Regions from separate parts of the Vreelandella sp. 2A-K22 genome, predicted to be linked through region 3. Evidence: predicted binding sites of a transcription regulator. Region 3 holds the regulator's gene; each other region holds the start of a gene.
The links. The regulator sigma-54, encoded in region 3, starts transcription at its own class of promoters, with help from an activator protein. The targets are predictions, from matches to a motif close to TGGCACNNNNNTTGCTNT.
Positions count from the first base shown of each region.

Region 1 (4,645 bases), on a different contig from region 3:
AAGAGGTTTTTTAGACGGTTCAGAATAGCCTGTTGCGCCGTTATGCGTCATCAAGAGGCATTCGAAGCCATTTTTTAATGCTTATAAAACAGATAGTTGTTGTTTTTTTATGCCATATTGGTGCAGTGTTGGCATGTTCTCTGCATTGTATTTGCAAGCGGCTAGCGGGCCGTAGGCATAAGCCCTGCGGCGTGCTAAAACGATAGCCGGTCTGAAATGCTCGCTGAGCGATTTGTTAACCAATGTCAGGCAAACGTTGAGCGAACAAGAATGACAAACGTGCGGTTTAGCACGTATTTTGTCGAACAACACTTTTATCGGTAGCTTACTGTCGTTAGCTTTAAGCCACGCTCATACCGGAGGACACTATGTCAGCCAAGACTCTCGCGCTAATTGAAGAACACGATGTTAAATGGGTAGACCTGCGTTTCACCGACACTCGCGGTAAAGAACAGCACGTGACCGTGCCTGCGCGCGATGTAGACGAAGAATTCTTCGAGAATGGCCAAATGTTCGATGGCTCTTCTATTGAAGGTTGGAAGGGCATTAACGAATCCGACATGATTCTGCGCCCGGAAGATGGTACGGGTTACCTCGACCCCTTCACAGAAGATGCGACGCTGGTGCTGCGCTGTGACATCATCGAGCCGGCCACTATGCAAGGCTATGATCGTGACCCGCGCTCTATCGCTAAGCGCGCAGAAGCTTACCTGCAGTCTACTGGCCTGGGCGACACCGCGTTCTTCGGCCCTGAGCCTGAATTCTTTATCTTTGACGAAGTGCATTGGAAGTCTGATATCCAGGGCTCTATGTACAAAATCACCTCCGACGAAGGCGCTTGGGCAACCGACAGTGTTGTGGAAGGCGGCAACCTTGGCCACCGTCCGCGCGTTAAAGGCGGCTACTTCCCGGTTCCTCCGGTCGATAGCTTCCACGATATTCGTGGCGCAATGTGTAATACCCTGGAAGCGATTGGTCAGACCGTCGAGGTACACCACCACGAGGTTTCCAACGCAGGTCAGAACGAAATCGGCGTTAAGTTCAACACGCTGGTGAAGAAAGCTGACGAAGTTCAGGAAATGAAGTACGTGATCCACAACGTGGCCCACGCGTATGGCAAAACGGCCACCTTTATGCCGAAGCCGCTGGTCGGTGATAACGGTTCGGGTATGCACGTTCACCAGTCGTTCTGGAAAGATGGCAACAACCAGTTCGCCGGTGACGAGTACGCTGGTCTGTCTGAAATGGCGCTTTTCTACATCGGCGGCATCATCAAGCACGCCCGTGCCCTGAACGCCTTTACTAACGCTTCTACCAACTCGTACAAGCGTCTGGTGCCTGGCTTTGAAGCGCCGGTCATGCTGGCCTACAGTGCCCGCAACCGTTCGGCTTCAATCCGTATTCCTTACACCGCCAGCCCGAAAGGCAAGCGTGTGGAAGCGCGCTTCCCTGATCCGACTGCCAACCCTTACCTGGCGTTCTCTGCCATGTTGATGGCGGGTATCGACGGTATCAAAAACAAGATCCACCCTGGCGATGCCATGGACAAAAACCTGTACGACCTGCCGCCAGAAGAAGGCAAGTCAGTACCGACTGTGGCGCACAGCCTGGATCAAGCACTGGAAGCCCTCGACGCTGACCGTGCGTTCTTGACCGAAGGTGGCGTGTTCACCGACGAAATGATCGATGCCTACATTGACCTCAAGATGGAAGAAGTGGAGCGTATTCGTATGACCACTCACCCCATCGAGTTTGATATGTACTATAGCTGTTAAGTACAGCTGCGAATCAGCGTTACTCGCCCTTGGCTGTTACTATCAGCCAGGCGGTGGTAACAATGATTGCCAATAGAACCCCGCTACGGCGGGGTTTTTTTATTGCTGGGAGGCTGAGAAGCGTGCCAGAGGGGTGATGAGCAGTGTGCTGGTAGCTCTCTTGGGCGTGGGGGAGTGGGTGGCACGGCGTTCGGGCAGGCGGTGTATCGGGTGACCGATCAGCACGGCAACGTTACCTTTACCGATAACCCAAGCAGCCCTTTATGCCCTGCGACCACTTTTCCATCGCTCTGCCCCAGCAAGGCGCACAGGTGGAAGAGGGGATGACCGTGGTGGAGGTGGTTATTGCGCCACCGTTGCGCGACGACAATCAGGTACGGCTGTTGGTGAATGGCGAGATTAGCCAGAAAGCGCTGCACAGCGATGTCTTCTGGTTAACAGGCCTGCCGCAAGGGGGCACGAGATCCAGGCAGAATGCTGGAGAGCAGCCAGCGTTTACAGCACCGCACGGCAGCGGTGACGATTACGGTTCCTTAAGAGCGCTTTAATAAACGCGATCAAAAAGACAGCCCTAAGTATTACCTACCAAAACCTGGGTGCACTAAAGTGGTGCATGAGCAGGAGCATTTGGCACGGCAAGTGCGCTAAAACGATTCGCGCTCTTTCGCTGCGATGCCCGCAAGCCGTGCAAATGGACATAAACGTATAGTTGGCGCGCTTTTTGCAGCTCCCTCATTGATCATCCACCTGTAGGTCTGTATCGGCGATGGAAGACGCGATTTTTCAGGACACCACCATGCATCAGCGTTTGCTTGAGCATCTCACCACAGCGGTATTGCTGCTAGACGGCGAACTGCGTGTGCGATGGATGAACCCTGCCGCTGAAGCGTTGTTAGCGGTCAGCCTTAGCCGTGTTCACGGCATCAGCCTGGATACGCTACTTGGCGGGGATGTAAGCATTGACGAAGTATTGGCCAAGGCGCGGGATGCGTTTCACCCCTATACCCAGCGTGAAGCACGCATTACCCCGTTGAATAGCGAACCGCTCACGGTGGACTACACGGTGACGCCCTTATCCGACGATGAGCTGCTACTGGAAGTAGAGCCGCGGGATCGGCTGATGCAGATCTCCCGGGAAGAGGCGCTAACCACACGCCAGGAGACCATCAAGGTGCTCGCCCGCGGGCTCGCCCATGAAGTCAAAAACCCGCTGGGTGGCATTCGCGGGGCAGCACAGCTACTAGAGCGTGATCTAGACGACCCGGCGCTGCGCGAATATACCCATATCATTGTTGAAGAGGTGGATCGGCTGCGCGACCTGGTCGACTCCATGCTCGGCCCTAACCGGATGCTTAAACACGAGCCAGTCAACATCCACAAGGTGCTGGAGCGAGTGCGGGCGCTGCTGATTGCCGAACACCCTAGTGTGACAATCAGCCGTGATTACGACCCCAGCTTGCCCGATCTTTCCGGCGATGAATCGCAAATGATTCAGGCGGTGCTCAATGTGGCGCGCAATGCGGTACAGGCCATGAGCGATGCACAAACGCCGGAGCCCACTTTAATACTACGCACCCGCGCCCGTCGCCAGTTTACGCTTGGCGCCGAACGTCACCGGCTGGTCAGTGAAGTCGCCGTGATCGATAACGGCCCCGGTATTCCCGATACGCTGCAGGAAACACTGTTTTACCCCATGGTGTCGGGACGCGCGGAAGGCAGCGGCCTTGGGCTCTCTATTGCCCAGTCGATTTTGCACCAGCATCAAGGATTGATTGAATGCGATTCACGTCCTGGACACACCGAATTTCGTTTACTGATTCCCATGGTTATTAATTTCACCGGAGAAGCGTCATGACTGAGGCTGCACGTAATGATGTTGCGCGGGTGGTCATTGTCGATGATGACCGCGCTATCCGCTGGGTGTTGGAGCGCGCCTTGGCGCAACCCGACCTTGACGTTGAGTGTATCGAGCGCGCCGACGTTGCCCTGACACGTTTGTTGGAAAATCCACCCGACGTGCTGGTCACCGATATTCGTATGCCGGGTATCGATGGGCTGGATCTAATGTCCCGGGTACGCGAAGCGCATCCTGACCTGCCGGTGATCGTGATGACCGCGCACTCCGACCTGGACAGCGCCGTGGCCTCGTATCAGGGCGGGGCATTTGAATACCTGCCCAAGCCGTTCGATGTTGACGAGGCCCTGGCGCTGGTACGTCGCGCCGTGGCTCACGCCCGTGAACGCCAACGTCCGGTGACCGTGCCGGAAGGCTTGAACGCCGAAATTATCGGTGAAGCGCCCGCCATGCAGGAGGTGTTCCGTGCCATTGGTCGCCTCTCGCACTCCCACATCACGGTGTTGATTAATGGGGAGTCGGGAACCGGCAAAGAGCGCGTTGCCCAGGCACTCCATCAGCATAGCCCTCGTGAGGGCAAGCCGTTTATTGCCCTCAATATGGCGGCGATTCCCCGTGATTTGATTGAGTCTGAGCTGTTTGGTCACGAGAAGGGGGCTTTTACCGGGGCGACCCAGCAGCGCCAGGGGCGGTTTGAGCAAGCCAACGGCGGTACGCTATTTTTAGACGAAATAGGCGATATGCCCGCTGAAACCCAAACGCGGCTACTGCGCGTGCTGGCCGATGGAGAGTTCTATCGCGTTGGCGGGCATACGCCGGTCAAAGTGGATGTGCGCATTATTGCTGCCACCCACCAAAACCTAGAAGTGTTGGTGGATGACGGCCGCTTCCGGGAGGATTTGTTCCACCGCCTGAACGTGATCCGTATTCACCTGCCCAAGCTTGCCGAGCGCCGCGAAGATATCCCTCGTTTAACGCGGCACTTTTTAGCTGAAGCGGCGAAAGAGCTGACGAC
Region 1 covers NZ_JBSUGC010000014.1:7,398-12,042, forward strand. Annotated here, with positions in the region: gene glnA (glutamate--ammonia ligase) at 369-1,775, shown strand; gene ACW17M_RS18060 (hypothetical protein) at 1,875-2,000, opposite strand; gene ACW17M_RS18065 (DUF4124 domain-containing protein) at 1,950-2,102, shown strand; gene ACW17M_RS18070 (hypothetical protein) at 2,039-2,323, shown strand; gene glnL (nitrogen regulation protein NR(II)) at 2,572-3,630, shown strand; gene ntrC (nitrogen regulation protein NR(I)) at 3,627-4,645, shown strand, end outside.
Region 1: glnL (nitrogen regulation protein NR(II)) is a predicted target of sigma-54. The motif match lies at 2,486-2,503, and genes of this name have one in related genera.

Region 2 (4,645 bases), on a different contig from region 3:
CAGCTTTTTGAATTCGATAGGCTAGCTTAGCTCTCGTTACGCCTAGTTCTCTGGCGGCCTTAGACACGTTGCCATCTGTTTTATAAAGTGCATTTGACAAAATTTCTGCCTCACTTCTCCGGTGACATTTAGCGCTCTTCTGCGTATCGTCAAGCTTACCCCGGCCCAATAGATCAGGCCCACTTGTGCCAGCCTCCAGTTCCCCTGTGGGATCAATATTGAGACCTGACTGACCAGGGGGGTTGAGTTTTGTGGCAAAGCCAACGTCATCAAACATATGAAACACATTGAGCGGTTCAGAATCTAGAGCGTTAATCACGCCACGTTCTATTAAATTCTGAAGCTCGCGAATATTTCCAGGGTAACTATAGTCTAAAAGTGCTTCACTAGCCTTTCGGGTGAGTCCTGGAATATTTTTTTTATAAACATTTGAGTAGCGGTATAAAAAATGTTCGATCAATAAGGGGATATCATCCTGGCGTTCTCTAAGAGGGGGAAGGCGTATAGGAAAAACATTTAAGCGGTAATAAAGATCCTCTCTGAATAGTCCATTCTGCACTTCCTTGAAAAGATCTTTATTTGAGGCGGCAACAACCCTGACGTTAACTTGGATAGGGTGTGCTCCACCGACTCTTTCTATTTCGCCATTCTGCAGGGTGCGCAGAAGCTTACCTTGTGCCTCATAACTTAATGATGGAATTTCATCAAGAAATAGTGTGCCCCCATTGGCTCGTTCGAACCGACCCGGTCGACTTTTTTCTGCACCTGTAAACGCACCTTTCTCTACGCCAAACAGCTCTGCCTCAACCAATGTGTCAGGGATTGCAGCACCGTTAAGGGCGATAAAGGGGCCGTTTGCCAAGTTGCTTTTGCGGTGAAGCTCGTTAGCAAACAAGTCTTTCCCAACACCTGATTCTCCATTGAACAGTACCGTGGCTGGCGTTGGCGCGACTCTTTCAATCTTCTGCAAAGCAATACTGACCGCTGCTGAAATACCCACGATCTTTTGGGTATCTATTTTCTCATGGATAGAGGCAGGAGATGACGCTGTCGTCACGCCAGTGGTTTGTCGAGACGACTTACGCGCTTCAGGCGCAAGGTATTCTCCTGGAGTGAGCCAGCTAAGGTCATGGGTACTGCCTATTTCTTGATTTGTCATCTCACCTACGATTCGGCAGAAAGAGCCGCCGCAGCCAGCACACTCCAACTCACGATATATCACTCGCTTACCGTAGAAAGCACTGGCGTAGCCGCTGGCATAACCTAGCTGCATCCAGCAAACCGGTTCACGTGATAGGCCGTACGCATTTATATGTTCGGCAGCTTCGATTGAACCATGCCAAAGGAACTCGGCATTGAAAATACCGTTCGGGATGTCGTGGTCGCGTCGTACTGTTTCGACTTTAACCATCCCCATGACCGCATGTAACCGCTCTCCCGCGGTCAACGCACCAGCTTCATCGTTTAGTGGCCAATGTTTTCGTACAAAAGCTGCGTCGGCAGATCCAGCTGAAAAACCTACGCGCATCAGCAAGCTGCATGCTCTAGAAAAGCCTAGTGATTCAATGATTTCTCTGCGCAACACACCAAATGCATTAGCCCCAAGTAGCACCATGCGGCGATCATCGAACCAAATTTTTCCATCGTTAGGGGTAAGGCGCAGCCTCTCTGTCAAATCACGTAAAGTGGGTGGGTCTCCATCATCAAGGCCTATCTCACAAGAGCTCGCTTGATTGGGTTGCGTTGTCATTTTCGAAAGCGTCATTTTTTTTGTCATGTCTTTCTCATTTTTTTATTAAAAATATTAAATTAATTAAATACTGGCGAGTCTTGTTCAATCCTTCAGTTGTACTTTAGTCGTGTCTAGTCTCTTAACTTCCTTTGCATAATAAGAATTTTACTTTATTCTTTATACTAAGGTCTAGGTTTTGAGTAGTTGGCATAGCAATTGCTGAATAGTTCTCTGTAATACATCGTTTCCATAAATAAAGTGAGAACAATAATGGCTAATGCACCCGCTAGTAATGCTTATCGTATCGTAGAAGTTCCTGAGCCAATGAAGGCAATGCAAGACCGATTTGGGCGTGAGGGAAGCTATGTAGGGCTCTCTGAGGTAGAAAGCCCATGGGTTCCTTTTGGTGATAATGCAGCTATACGGCATCTGGCCTTTGATGTAAGGAATAATGTTTATTGCAATATTTTATGGATTAAAAGCCCTGGTGTGATTGGTACCCATAAGCACCGAGGAATGGTATGGGCTGTAGGAATGGAGGGATCTTTCCGATATTTGGAATACGACTGGGTTTGCGGGCCTGGTGAGTTTATAACGGAAATGCCCGGACAGGCTCACACGTTAGTGACCGACGATGCTAATGGAATGAAAGCTCTATTTTGGATGCAGGGAGCTAACGAGTTCTTCGATGAGAAGGGGGAGTGGGCAGAAACGCTGGATGTTTTCTGGTTCATCAATCACTACGTCACTTATTGTGAAGAACACAATATCCCCATCAATGAACAGTTATTTCTATGAGGTGGGATATGCGTGTATTAGAGCAATTCAGCGTAGAAGGGCGTTCAGCCCTGATCACGGGGGGAGCCTCAGGTTTAGGACTTGCCTATGCCGAAGCGTTGGCAGAAAACGGAGCTAACGTGACACTAGCGGATATAAACATCGACGCAGCCGAATGTGAGGCACAAAGACTCCGTGACGAAGGCTGCAAGGTTCATGCTGTCCAGCTAGATGTCGCTGATCGAATGCAGACCAGTCGAGCCTTCGAAGAACATGTCCGCCAGTTTGGCAACTTGGATATTGTTTTTGCTAATGCGGGGATCGATCCTGGGGCAGGGTTTTGGAACCCTTCAGGAGGGCGAAATAGAGATGGTCAGATTGACGTTTTAGATCCAGCCCGCTGGGATAGAACAATTTCTATTAATCTGACGGGGGTCTTTAATACTCTGCGAGTGGCAGCTAAATACATGAAGCCACGGCGTCGAGGATCAATTGTTGTCACGTCCTCCAATGCTGCCTTTATTACAGAGCCTGTGGTCGGGCTTGCTTACATGCCTGCAAAAGCGGGAGTGTCCCATTTAGTACGTCAAGTTGCCTTAGAGTTGGCAGAGTTCCGGATCCGGGTCAACACTATCGCGCCCGGCGGTTTCGTAACCAACATTGGTGGTGGCTGGTTGAAAGACGAAGCAGTTCGCCAGGCCTGGAACGCCAAGGTACCTCTAGGGGAAATCGCTGATCCTGAACAGATCAAGGCACTGGCGCTATACCTAGCCTCTGACGCCTCTTCCTATATGACCGGTGCTCAATTGGTTATTGACGGAGGCACTTCTCTTGGGAGGGTGGGCTGATGCGTGCTGCCGTCTTTCAGAGGTTACACCAGCCTTTAGATGTTTGCGAACTTCCAGACCCTACACCAGGAGACGATGAGGTTGTCATCCAGGTGAAACGATGTGGAATTTGTGGCTCCGATCTCCATATGACTGAGGATCCCATTTTCGGCATTTGTCCTGGCGATGTGCTGGGTCACGAATATGCAGGCGAGATAGTCGCTTTAGGTCGAAAAGTCAGTGATGTATCTATAGGAGATCTTGTATCCGTTATACCTTTCCGAAGTTGCGGTTATTGCGCTGCATGCCGTTCTGGGAATCCTGCTTGGTGTCTAGATATGGCGTTGGAGGGAGGGGGATATGGTGAATATGCCGTCACCGCTGCGCGCCAGTGCGTACCTCTTCCTCTCAATGCAAGCATGGACGACGGTGCAATTGTAGAGCCTTTAGCCGTTGCTCTCCATGGTCTCCAGCTATCCGGCATGAAACCTGGTGACCGTGTCCTCATCCTTGGTGCTGGGCCTATCGGGTTAGCTGTCGCTTTTTGGGCGCGCCGCTTTGGCGCTCAGACGGTTGTCATACAGGATATTACCCGATACCAAGAACAACGTGCCTATGACATGGGGGCGACCGGTTTTGTTTGTGATCCATATCAACCCATTAAAGCTGCAGAGCGGTCACTTGGAGGTTCAGCAGACATAGTATTCGAGTGTGCGGGCGTTCCTGGTCTCATTGCGCAAGCCATTGAGCAGGTTCGCACGCACGGTACGATTCTGCTTCTTGGTTTATGCACTAAGCCTGACAGCTTTATACCCTTTAGTGCTTTATCAAAGGAAATACGCCTTCAAACTGCCGTTTTCTTCTCACGACGTGAATACGAAAGTGCGTTGGATATTCTCGATTCTGGCGTTGTAGAGCCTCGCCATTTAATCACCGAGACCGTGCCACTTAACAATGTGCCAACCGCATTTGAAGCGTTAAAAAAGCGCACCCATCAATGCAAGGTGTTAATAAGCCATGACTAACAATAATACAGCTACCCTGCCTAACACGCCCAATAACACTCGTTATCAAATCCTTTTAGTTACTCTATTGAGCCTTAACTTTGGCATTGTATTTTTTGACAGGAATGCACTTAACTTCCTGATGCCATTTGTTCAGCCAGAGTTGGCCTTGACAAACCTACAGATAGGCCTAACAGCCTCTGCGTTATCAGTCACCTGGGCAATATCTGGTTTAATATTTGGTGCAATGTCTGATCGAAGTGGCCGAAGAAAGATATTTTTGATCATGGCGACGATTGTGTTCT
Region 2 covers NZ_JBSUGC010000017.1:32,741-37,385, forward strand. Annotated here, with positions in the region: gene ACW17M_RS20640 (sigma 54-interacting transcriptional regulator) at 1-1,777, opposite strand, end outside; gene ACW17M_RS20645 (2,4'-dihydroxyacetophenone dioxygenase family protein) at 2,003-2,530, shown strand; gene ACW17M_RS20650 (SDR family NAD(P)-dependent oxidoreductase) at 2,539-3,357, shown strand; gene ACW17M_RS20655 (alcohol dehydrogenase catalytic domain-containing protein) at 3,357-4,361, shown strand; gene ACW17M_RS20660 (MFS transporter) at 4,354-4,645, shown strand, end outside.
Region 2: ACW17M_RS20645 (2,4'-dihydroxyacetophenone dioxygenase family protein) is a predicted target of sigma-54. The motif match lies at 1,938-1,955, and genes of this name have one in related genera.

Region 3 (4,645 bases):
GCCTGGAGTGACACACCGGTATTGATGCAGCAACCGCCGCAGCAAATGAGCGCTTCACGTATGGACGTTTGGCTTAACACCAGCCAGGTTCGCTTAACGGATAATGTGCGCGGCACGCACCCCCCGGCCACACAACGCTAATAGGAACCGCCATGAAAGCCATGATTTCCCCAGCCCTGCTCTACACTGCACTGTTCGGTTTAGCGATACCTTTATCAGTGTTAGCCCAAACCAACTCATCTTCCCAGGCCCCAGTGGAAGTGGAAGCCGACCGTTTAGATCTTGATCAGCGGGCAGGCACAGCTGTTTATACTGGGGATGTGGACATTCGCCAAGGCGAAATGCAACTGCGCGGCGAGCGGGTAGAGATCGAACGCAACGACGCGGGCGAACTCTCGACAGCCACCGCTACCGGTGAGCGCGCCTACTTGCGCCATCAAGGCGAAGGGCAAGAAGGCCCCACGGAAGGCTGGGCGCGGCGGATTATTTATCACGTCGCCGAGCGTCGCGTAGAGCTGATCGACCAAGCCGAACTGACCCAGCAAGAGGACACCTTTAGTGGCGGTCGCCTTGAGTATTTTATTGACCGAGAAGTGATTCAAGCGCGCTCTGACGTTGATGGCAGCGAGCCCCAGCGCATACGCATGACCCTTCAGCCTGAACAATAGGGAGCCTAGCTGTGGCCACTGCTGACACTGCGCCGATCAAAACCCTTTATGCCCACCACCTGGCTAAAAGCTACAAACGCCGCCGAGTGGTCAAAGACATCAATCTGGAGATATCCCAAGGCAGTGTCGTTGGCCTTTTGGGCCCCAACGGCGCGGGCAAAACCACCTCATTTTATATGATTGTTGGGCTGGTCAAATCCGACGCTGGCAAGGTGGGTATCGACGATGTGGATTTAACGCGCGCCCCCATGCACGAGCGCGCAGCCGCGGGGATTGGCTATCTACCTCAAGAGGCGTCTATTTTCCGCAAACTCTCGGTTGCCGAGAATATTATGGCGATACTCGAGACCCGCAAAGAGCTTAACCGCAGCGACCGCGAACAGCGCCTGGAAGCGCTACTCGAAGACTTCCATATCACCCATATTCGCGACAACCTGGGCATGAGCCTTTCGGGCGGCGAGCGCAGGCGTGTAGAAATAGCCCGCTCGCTAGCCACAGAGCCCGCTTTTATTCTGCTCGATGAGCCTTTTGCGGGCGTTGACCCCATCTCGGTAGGTGAGATTAAAACCATCATTCGTGCACTGAAACAGCGCCATATCGGCGTGCTGATCACCGATCACAACGTGCGTGAAACACTAGACATTTGCGATATCGCCTATATCGTCGGCGATGGGCAAATCATCGCCAGTGGCTCGCCCGCCTCGATTCTCACCAACCAAAAAGTAAGGGATGTGTATTTGGGCGCCGATTTTCGCCTGTAATGTTTTTGCCTTAATTGCCCCTAAATAGCGCTTTAAAACAACTTTACGACCAATGGCATGCTTATTGCACTTGCGCCAAGCACTCACTCGCACTAGGGTGGAGCATTCTGATTAACGAGTGGTTCTCAGATGGTCATGAAAGCTTCTCTCCAACTGCGTATCGGCACACAGCTGACCATGACGCCCCAGTTGCAGCAGGCCATTGCGCTGCTGCAACTCTCTACGCTGGATCTTCGTCAAGAAATTCAGCAGGCCCTCGATGCCAATCCCATGCTGGAGCAGGAAGATGAATTTAGTGAACAGGCTGTCAGCGAGCCTAAGGAAGAAGAGTGGTCAGAGAGCATCCCTACTGAGCTCTCGGTAGATAGCGACTGGTCAGATACCTATCAAGATATGGGAAGCCAGGGGGGCAGCAGCAGCGAAGGCCCCGACTTTGAGCGCCAGGCAGCCGGGCAGAGCCTTCATGGCCACCTGCTGTGGCAACTCGCCATGACCGATTTTAGCGCTCGCGAGCAGCTTGTCGCGGAAAGTTTAATCGACGCGCTAGACGCCAACGGCTACCTGACCCAGCCGCTCAACGACATCCGTGAAGGGCTTCGTGCCCAGGGCATTGACGGGCTAAGCCAGCGCGAAGTGGAAACCATTCTACTCAAGCTCCAGCAGTTTGAGCCGACCGGCATATTTGCCCGTGACTTGCGTGAATGCTTGATGCTGCAGCTCGCCGCTCTCCCCGATGATACGCCACTGCTGGTTCCCGCCCGCCGCTTGGTGCGGCAGTTTCTCGAAGCGCTTGGCAAAGACGATATGCGTCTGCTGAAACGCCGTCTAGGGCTCGACGACGAACAGCTGGCCGATGTCATCCTGCTTATTCGCAGCCTAGACCCACGCCCAGGCAGCGCCTACGGCGACACCGATGACAGCTATGTCACCCCCGATCTAGTCGTCCGCCACGATAATGAAGGCTGGCATTTAGAGCTCAACCCCGAGGCCCTGCCACGGCTGCGCATTCAGCCCGACTACGCCAGCTTGATTAAGCGTGCGGATAAAAGCGATGACAACCAGTTTCTCAAAGAGCACTTGCAGGAAGCGCGCTGGTTGATCAAGAGCCTCTCTAGCCGAAACGATACGCTGCTGCGTGTTGGTCGCGAGATCATTACCCGCCAGATTGGCTTTTTAGAGCACGGCGAAGAAGCCATGAAACCACTGATACTGGCCGACATTGCCGAAGCCGTGGAGATGCACGAGTCGACTATTTCACGGGTAACGACGCAAAAATATATCCATACACCCCGTGGTGTGTTTGAACTCAAATACTTTTTCTCAAGCCAGGTGAGCGGTCAAGATGGCGACAGCCACTCCAGCACCGCCATCCGTGCACGACTCAAGAAACTGATTCAAGAGGAGCCGCCCGGCAAGCCGCTTTCAGACAGCCGCTTAGTGACGCTATTAGGCGAAGGAGGGATTCAAGTGGCGCGTCGTACGGTGGCGAAATACCGTGAAGCCATGGGCATTCCCTCTTCCAGTGAACGGCGTCGTTTGCGCTAACTTCGTTAACGTTTCAGGGAAACTCTCGACAAGGGCTTTGCAACGCGGCAAAAAGGGTTACAATCGAAGTACAGTCCGATGGATAAGGAGCACGTCAATGCAAGTAAATATCACTGGTCATCACGTAGAACTGACTGACGCCTTGCGTGACTATGTCAACGAGAAGCTTGAGCGTGTAGAGCGCCATTACGACAATATAACTACGGTGCAAGTCACCTTATCAGTGGAGAAAGAGCGCCAGCAGGCCGCCTGTACGCTGCACGCCGCAGGTGCTGACTTACATGCGGAAGCCCTAGACAGTGATATGTACGCCGCTATCGACGCACTAGCGGACAAAATCGACCGTCAACTCGTTAAACACAAGGAAAAAGCACAAGCTCGCGCCCAAGGCGCCGGTGTGCGTTAATTCAATGACGTTGGAAACCATACTCCCCCCGGAACGCGTTCTGTTCGACGTCCCCGGGGGCAGCAAAAAAAGGGTGCTGGAGTTTTACAGCACCTTTATCGCCCAAAATATCCCCAGCCTGGACAGCCAAGAAGTGTTTAGCCGTTTAATCGGTCGCGAGCGCTTAGGTAGTACGGGTATTGGTAACGGCGTGGCTATTCCTCATGCGCGTAGCCCCCACTGCAACGCCCCTATCGCTGGATTTTTGAAACTGGCTGAAGCGATCGATTTTGACGCTATCGACGGCGACCCGGTAGATCTGGTGTTTGTCCTGTTGGTACCCGAAGAGGCAGATGACACGCATCTCTCACTACTGGGTCAGGTAGCGACCATCATGAATGATGCGGACACGCGCCAGCAACTGCGTAAAGCAGCCAGCCAGCGCGAACTGCTTGAGCTGATTACCGCCAAAATTCGCGAGCAATCAGCGGCCTAAGGGTCTGAAACCCTGTTCAGGGCAGATCACAGCAGGTTATCCGCTCACCACCCTCAACGCAGCTTGATCAAAGCAAAGAGAGACTCTATGCAACTGGTGATCATTAGCGGCCGCTCCGGGTCAGGTAAATCTATCGCCTTGCAAGCGCTGGAAGATCTTGGCTACTACGCGATTGATAACCTCCCAGCTATGTTGCTGGGGTCGTTGGTGGATGAACTGCGTGACCAGGGCGACCGAGCACATTTAGCGGTGAGTATTGATGCCCGCAATTTGCCGGGAGCTCTGGAGCGCCTGCCCTCTTTATTAGACGAGTTGCGCCAGCGTAAAATCGACTTTCAAGTTATTTACCTGACCACCGATGCGCGCATACTGCTTGAGCGTTACTCAGCAACGCGTCGCCGTCATCCGCTGACCCGCGATAGCGAAATGACGCTGGAAGAGGCGATCAATAAAGAAGAGACGACGCTAGAGGATATTCGCGATCTGGCCGATCTATTGATCGATACATCACGATTATCGGTGCACGATTTACGCCGTCGCATTACCGACCAAGTAGCCCATCAGCGGCGCGACAAGCTGACGCTAACGCTGGAATCGTTTGGGTATAAACGCGGCGTACCGTTAGACGCCGACCTGGTCTTCGATGTGCGCTGCCTGCCAAATCCGTACTGGGATCCAACGCTGCGCCAGTTCACTGGCCGCGACGCGGAAATCGTGGCTTTTTTGAACAGCTATCCGATTGTTGATGCCATGAGCGACGACATCTTGGCCTGGCTAGAGCGTTGGCTAC
Region 3 covers NZ_JBSUGC010000002.1:224,393-229,037, reverse strand. Annotated here, with positions in the region: gene lptC (LPS export ABC transporter periplasmic protein LptC) at 1-141, shown strand, start outside; gene lptA (lipopolysaccharide transport periplasmic protein LptA) at 153-668, shown strand; gene lptB (LPS export ABC transporter ATP-binding protein) at 680-1,429, shown strand; gene ACW17M_RS03325 (RNA polymerase factor sigma-54) at 1,559-2,974, shown strand; gene hpf (ribosome hibernation-promoting factor, HPF/YfiA family) at 3,072-3,380, shown strand; gene ACW17M_RS03315 (PTS sugar transporter subunit IIA) at 3,385-3,855, shown strand; gene rapZ (RNase adapter RapZ) at 3,943-4,645, shown strand, end outside.